DNA from 3 places in the Paenibacillus sp. FSL H8-0315 genome. Region 3 is predicted to be linked to each of the others. Evidence: riboswitches for the same ligand, from Rfam matches in the RefSeq annotation. Region 3 holds a riboswitch; each other region holds the start of a gene.
The links. Region 3 has a riboswitch for thiamine pyrophosphate ahead of MHB56_RS23680 (thiamine phosphate synthase). Riboswitches for the same ligand answer to the same signal wherever they lie in the genome.
Positions count from the first base shown of each region.

Region 1: it holds a riboswitch for thiamine pyrophosphate, as region 3 does, so the genes downstream of both, thiC (phosphomethylpyrimidine synthase ThiC) here and MHB56_RS23680 (thiamine phosphate synthase) in region 3, are expected to answer to the same signal.
Region 2: it holds a riboswitch for thiamine pyrophosphate, as region 3 does, so the genes downstream of both, MHB56_RS26770 (ABC transporter ATP-binding protein) here and MHB56_RS23680 (thiamine phosphate synthase) in region 3, are expected to answer to the same signal.

Region 1 is NZ_JBBOTA010000001.1:2,581,474-2,583,744, forward strand. It holds gene thiC (phosphomethylpyrimidine synthase ThiC) at 1-1,248, opposite strand, end outside; TPP riboswitch at 1,351-1,460, opposite strand; gene MHB56_RS11110 (beta-galactosidase) at 1,532-2,271, opposite strand, start outside.
Region 2 is NZ_JBBOTA010000001.1:6,160,378-6,162,648, forward strand. It holds gene MHB56_RS26765 (ABC transporter permease) at 1-771, opposite strand, end outside; gene MHB56_RS26770 (ABC transporter ATP-binding protein) at 752-1,447, opposite strand; TPP riboswitch at 1,646-1,749, opposite strand; gene MHB56_RS26775 (amino acid ABC transporter substrate-binding protein) at 1,972-2,271, shown strand, end outside.
Region 3 is NZ_JBBOTA010000001.1:5,476,056-5,478,326, reverse strand. It holds gene thiS (sulfur carrier protein ThiS) at 1-175, opposite strand, end outside; gene MHB56_RS23680 (thiamine phosphate synthase) at 214-819, opposite strand; TPP riboswitch at 933-1,034, opposite strand; gene MHB56_RS23675 (SDR family oxidoreductase) at 1,122-1,994, opposite strand; gene MHB56_RS23670 (GDSL-type esterase/lipase family protein) at 2,232-2,271, opposite strand, start outside.

The DNA.
Region 1 (2,271 bases), 2.9 Mb from region 3:
AAAAGGGGCTTCGTTACAGGTTTCAATTTGCTTATCCATATTCTCTTTAATCAAGTGCATCGGCACATGTCCTGGACCCTCTACCATCACCTGTACATCATGACTCCAAGCTATAGCTGTTAATTCACCTAACGTCTCTAACTCGGCAAATTGTGCTTCATCATTCGCATCAGCAATCGAACCCGGACGTAATCCATCGCCTAGGGAAAAAGAAACATCGTACAGCTTCATGATTTCACATATCTCTTCAAAATGTGTATATAAAAAGTTCTCTTGATGATGCGCAAGACACCATGCCGCCATAATGGAACCACCTCTTGAAACAATGCCAGTCATACGTTGTGCCGTCAACGGGATATAACGAAGCAGAACCCCCGCATGAATGGTAAAATAATCAACCCCTTGCTCCGCTTGCTCAATGAGCGTATCACGGTACACTTCCCACGTTAAATCTTCCGCTTTCCCATTCACTTTTTCCAACGCTTGATAGATAGGCACCGTGCCAATAGGAACAGGAGAATTACGGATGATCCACTCGCGTGTCGTATGGATGTTTTTACCTGTGGAGAGATCCATTATATTATCTGCACCCCAGCGGGTGGCCCATCTCATCTTCTCTACCTCTTCCTCTATGGATGAGGATACTGCGGAATTTCCTATATTGGCATTGATCTTCACTAAAAAATTGCGTCCAATAATCATCGGTTCACTCTCTGGATGATTGATATTCGATGGGATGATGGCGCGGCCGCGGGCTACTTCATCTCTTACAAATTCCGGTGCCACATTCTCACGAATCGCAACGTATTCCATTTCCGAACTAATAATCCCTTTGCGTGCATAATGCATTTGAGAGACATTACGCCCCTTTTTCGCTCGCAAAGGTTTTCTATGGAGCGCTGGAAACACTTCCGCCACAGCTTTTCCCGTTGCATTCCCGTTATCTTCAGGCTTCACGGTTCTTCCTTCGTACGCTTCCGCATCCCCTCGTTCCTCAATCCAGCTTAGACGATTGGGCTCTAACCCCTGACGAATATCAGTATGAATATTAGCATCCGTGTAAGCCCCGCTTGTGTCATAGACATGAATTGGGGCATTCTCCTCTTCGCCGTCTATACCCGCAGTTGGACTAAGTGAGATCTCCCGCATAGGCACCTGTATATCAGGCCGTGAACCCTTTACATACACTTTTTGACTTGCTGGAAAAGCTGATAGATTGATTGGATCGTTGTTCAATTCGCTTGTCATCTCAATTCCTCCTATAAGGTGATTTGATCAAGCGGAGACGGTCTACTCCCCACACATAGAAAAGGCCACATCTGTATAAGATGCGGCCTTAGAGTAGACAAATAGAAATAGAGCTCCATTTCCTCCGCTGGCATTATCCAGATCAGGTTTGACGGTCGATAGTTATAACTATCCTCTCAGCCTGGTCCCACCAAGCTCCCGTGACTATATAATTGCTACTTCAAAGTATAACCGAAAAGAGAGAATTATCCAAATCTACTCAAATGTGAGATCAATGTATACGTTAGTTTAACACCAGTACCCCAAATCCTTCCAGAAGCACCTCACCCGACAATGTTGTGCCGCTCAGTAAATCTGTTTTGGTCTCATGAAGATGGATCGTGACAGGAGTCTCACTATAATTAAGCAAAAAAGCATAACTGGAAGAAGCTCCGGTACGGACTTGCAGTTCTACCTCTTCTGGGAGCTCCAGCCAATCTGCTGGCGATTGTAGATCAATTAAATTTATGATCTCAGCCGCTGCCTGTTCATTAAATACGGCTCCGTAATACCAAACCTCACCCTTGCCGCGACGATTTCTAGATACCGCCGGTTTTCCTGCATAATAATCAGAGGCGTAAACCGCCATCACTTCAACCGAAGCTTCCTCTATTTTGAGAATATCATTAAAGTCATCTGCTCCCGTAACGACTTCGGCCGCGCCTGACCAGCTAATTGTTGTTGGCTGACGACTGCCCTTAACCATTGTGAATTCTTCAACTGTGATCCCGCATAGATCCTTAGCAGCACCTGGGAAAGGACGCATATTACATTGACCGCGCTCATCCTTATAGCCGGTTCTACAGCCGAAGATCAGTTTGCCGCCTTGCTGAACATATTCATCCAGCAGTGCTGCTGTCTCATCTGTCATAATCGCTGGGTGAGGATAGATAAGCACGTCGTACCTTGCAAGCTCCTCCAGCGTTGTTTTTTTGCGTAAATAGAGTACGTCATTCGGGATATGCTTCTGCTGAAGCGCCTTGT
Region 2 (2,271 bases), 680 kb from region 3:
GTTAGATCCTCTTTTCTTTAAAAATAATTGTTCGAGTAAAGCTATCGCCAGAAAAAGCACAACACCAAGCGCGGACAGCAGAAATACAGCCGCGAACATTTCATCGCTCTGCATATTTCCGGCCATTCTGCGGCTGAAGTAACCGAGTCCTTTACTGCCGCCGAGCCATTCCCCGATAGTAGCTCCGATGACGCAGTATACAATGGACAGCTTTAAGCCAGAGAAAAAAGCAGGCAACGCCAGTGGAATTTGGGTTTTGACAAGCAGCTGCCAGCGGTTTGCACCAAATGTTAATAATAAGTCCTTGTAAGTCTGGCCACTTGTACGAAGTCCATCATATGTACTCACTACAACTGGAAAAAAAGCCGTCAAAAACACCACAGCCACTTTGCTCCACAGCGAATATCCGAACCACATAATAAAAATGGGCGATAGCGCAATTAATGGGACCGTCTGGCTAATGATAAGGAAGGGATAGATGGCCTTTTCTACGGGGCGAAACAGGAACATTCCAATACCCAGCAATACACCAAAAATCACAGAAAGGACAAAACCTACCAGTATCTCCTGCAACGTCGCTAATAAATGCTGTCCAAATAATAATTGCCTGTGCTCGATCAATGCGATGCCAATAGATGAAGGTGCAGGGAGAATAAAGGCTGGAATCAAGTGAAGGCGAACAGCTGACTCCCAGATTACAAGAATGAGCAGTACCAGAAGAAGGAAGGGACCATAGTTGTCTAGATGTTTTTTAAAAGGTATAGGTTGCATGCAATCTTCGCTCCAACTCTGCCCGTAGTGCTATAAACCGGGGTTCATAGTTCATCTTATAATGTCTTGGTTTTGGTAGATCGACAATGATCTCCTGTAATTCGCTGTGCGCACCGCCAGATAATAAATAAATTCGATCACTGAGCAATAGTGCTTCTTCCAGATCATGAGTGATGAGCATAATCGTCTGATTCAGTTCACCCCATAACTCCAACAGCCAACGGTGTATCTCACGTTTGGTCATGGCATCGAGAGCGCCAAAGGGCTCATCCAGCAGCATAAGGCCACTTCCGCCTCCAGCCACTAAGGTGCGCAGAAATGCGACTCGCTGTTTCATTCCTCCCGAAAGTTCATGGGGATAAGCCTTCTCTACATCTGTTAAGCCGAAGCGGGCCAACATTTCCCGAATCTGAATGATTGTTTCCTGTTTACTAAATCTGGGCATGATCTCCCAGGGCAAAAGGCAGTTGTCGAGCACTGTTCTCCAAGGCAGCAATAAATCCTGCTGAGGCATATAAGCGATCTGACCTAAACGACTAGCGGTTGAGGGGAGCGTAGGGAGTTTTATTTTTCCATGAGTAGGTTCGAGTAAACCGGCAACCGTTTTGAAAAATGTGCTTTTCCCGCATCCGCTAGCACCTACTACGGAGACGAATTCCCCTTGCCTGATATCCATGGATAGTTTTGCGAATACAGGGGGTTGTTCAGTTTCCGGAAAAGAGTAGGTTAGGCCTTGAATAGATAAAATGGTCGTGATGATCTAACCTCCTAATATTTTTGTGGAGCGCCTAAACAAATAAAGACCCATCCATTTCCAGAGGAAATGAATGGGTCAAAAAGTTCATTCTGCATAATAACACTTAACATGCTTGATGAAAATTCTGCTCCACTTCCCTCCGCTGGTATGATCCAGATCAGGTTCCAAGGGTCCGGAGCTTGAAGCTCCGTCTCAGTCGGCCGACTCCCCTAGTGAAATAACAGGTCCATATTAATTTGTTTATAAATATACCATATCTTTCTGAGAAGTAAAGAGAGAAAGAAGTGAAGGATTAATCCAAGATTGGGTAAGATATAAGTAGAAATCTAGTTAATATTACAATTCCGATGTACATAATCGGAAAAAAGTATTGACGATCATGTGATGGCAGTGTACTATTCAATTTACCGGAAAAAAACCGGATAGAGAGAGGGGATTTAATAATGAAAAAATGGAGTTTAACTATTATATTGGCGTTAACCGTGGTCCTTGTAGCGGCTTGCGGCAATAATTCGAATACCAATACGGCTGCTGAACCAACAGCTGGAACGAATGGTGGAGCAGCATCTTCAGCGCAAAACAGTTTGGAGGCTGTGAAGGCCAGCGGCAAATTGCGGATAGGTACAGAAGGGACTTATGCACCTTTTACTTATCATGACACTGCGGGGAAATTGACGGGTTTTGACGTGGAAATTGCCGAAGAAGTAGCCAAACGTTTAGGTGTTGAAGCTGAATTTTTTGAA
Region 3 (2,271 bases):
CCAAACGATCATCCTCGCTCAGAGCAGTACTTTCATAATTCTCCTTACTGACAATTTCTCCATTCAGCTCAATGATCATCAGACGACCCGACCACTCAGGAAGACTGATCAAATCAGCTATAGTTTGAATACCACCAGAACACTCTGCGGATTTCCCGTTAATCAACAGCTTCATTCTGAATCACCCCCTTCGCCCATGCTGTTACCTCCAGGCTATGAATGAACCGCCTTATGAATAGCTTTGGCGGCCTCATAAGGATCATCCGCTCCGCAAATACCGGACATCACAGCAACTCCTGCCGCACCTTTCCTGATGATCTGCGCCGCATTAGCGGGGCTAATTCCGCCAATCGCAATTACAGGAATAGAGCTGGTCTTCACCGTTTCTGCAAGCAGCTCTAACCCACGTGCGGGCAGCCCTAACTTGCTATCCGAGGGAAATACATGACCAAACAAGCAATAATCAGCTCCCTGCTCTGAGGCATTCGCCGCTTCTTCCGGAGAATGAACCGATCTCCCCAGCCGAAGCTGAGGTGCAATTCGCCGGGCTGTAACCGGACTCAGACTGTGCCAAGCCAACTGAACCCCCGCGGCACCAGCTGCCAATGCTACATCTATCCGGTCGTTGATTATCAGTTTGGTAGCGGGCATACCGGCAGCCAACAGCTGCTGTGCCGCAGCGAGCAGTTCGCATGCAGGACATTGCTTATCTCTCAGGTGAATATAATCGACCCATGTCTGCACCGTGACAGCTAGTTCAACAAAATGTCTCAGTTGTAGCTTGCCGTCTGATATTAGATGGATCTCAGCTTGCAACATCACGATCTCCTCTCTCACTTCCCTGTAGGTCAGTAAAAAACAAAAAAACTGCCCCCCGTAAGGAAGGCAGTCAGAATCTGTATATAGACGGCACTACAAATAGCCCGACAACAGAAATTCGTTCTCCACTTCCCTACGCTGGTCTTAACCAGATCAGGTTCAAAGGGTCCGGAAATCCATTCCGTCTCAGCCAATCGGCACCCCTAGTGACATAAATATACAATTTTAAAATGCTAACGTGGTTTATAGTAACATATTTTTTTATTGAAATACACCCATTTATTCACATTAGCTGTACTGATCTAACCGTTTACTACCTCGCCACCATTTACATGAATAACCTGTCCAGTCACATAACTGGAATCGTCAGAGGCCAGATATACATAGGCTGGTGCCAGCTCTTCTGGTTGTCCAGGCCGTTTCATAGGCTGTGTACCTCCAAACTCGCTAACCTGTTTTGCATCAAAGGTAGAGGGAATCAGCGGTGTCCAGATTGGACCTGGTGCAACACCGTTTACCCGTATGCCCTTCTCTGCCAGATTCGTGGACAAGGATCGTGTGAAGCTAAGAATAGCTCCTTTAGTTGATGAATAGTCCAGCAGCTGCGGGCTTCCGCGATAAGCGGTAATTGAAGTTGTATTTATAATTGTAGATCCTGCTTTTAAATGAGGCATAGCTGCTTTTGTTAAATAGAACATCGCAAATATATTCGTACGGAAAGTACGCTCTAGCTGCTCGGAAGTAATATCCTCGATCTTAGCTTGCGGATGTTGCTCTGCCGCGTTATTGATGAGAATATCAAGCTTTCCTAAGCCCTCCACCGTCTGTTTAATAAGATCTTTACAGAATTTCTCGTCACCGATATCACCTGGAATTAGGATACATTTGCGGCCTTCCTGCTCAACCTGACGTTTAGTTTCCTCTGCATCTGAGTGTTCATTAAGATATGAAATGACCACATCAGCGCCTTCTTTAGCAAAAAGCACAGCAACTGCACGCCCAATTCCGCTGTCTCCACCGGTAATTAACGCCGCCTTGTCTTGTAGTTTACCTGCTGCTTTATAATTTGCCGGCTCGTATTTGGGCAGCGGCGTCATTTCACTCTCAATCCCTGGCTGATGATGCTGCTCCTGTGGGGGTAAGGTTTTTGTAGCTTGTTTATTGTTGCCTGACATCTTCCCTATCTCCTCTCGTTAAGCAAATTGATAGTTAACTGATCGTCTTAGGATGGCACAACTATACACGTTTATACGCTGGGTTTATCATTTTCTTAAATCGCTTTACGAATCTTACTTACCACAATGAAAGTACAAATAAACAACCGTGAGAGATACACTGCTGTAAGTGGAGAGGAATTCACTGCATACAAATAGACACAGCATCGCTGCTGTGCCTTGAATTGTTCACCCTGACTATTTTAGAGAAGAAACATGATTTTCTGCATTCACTTCA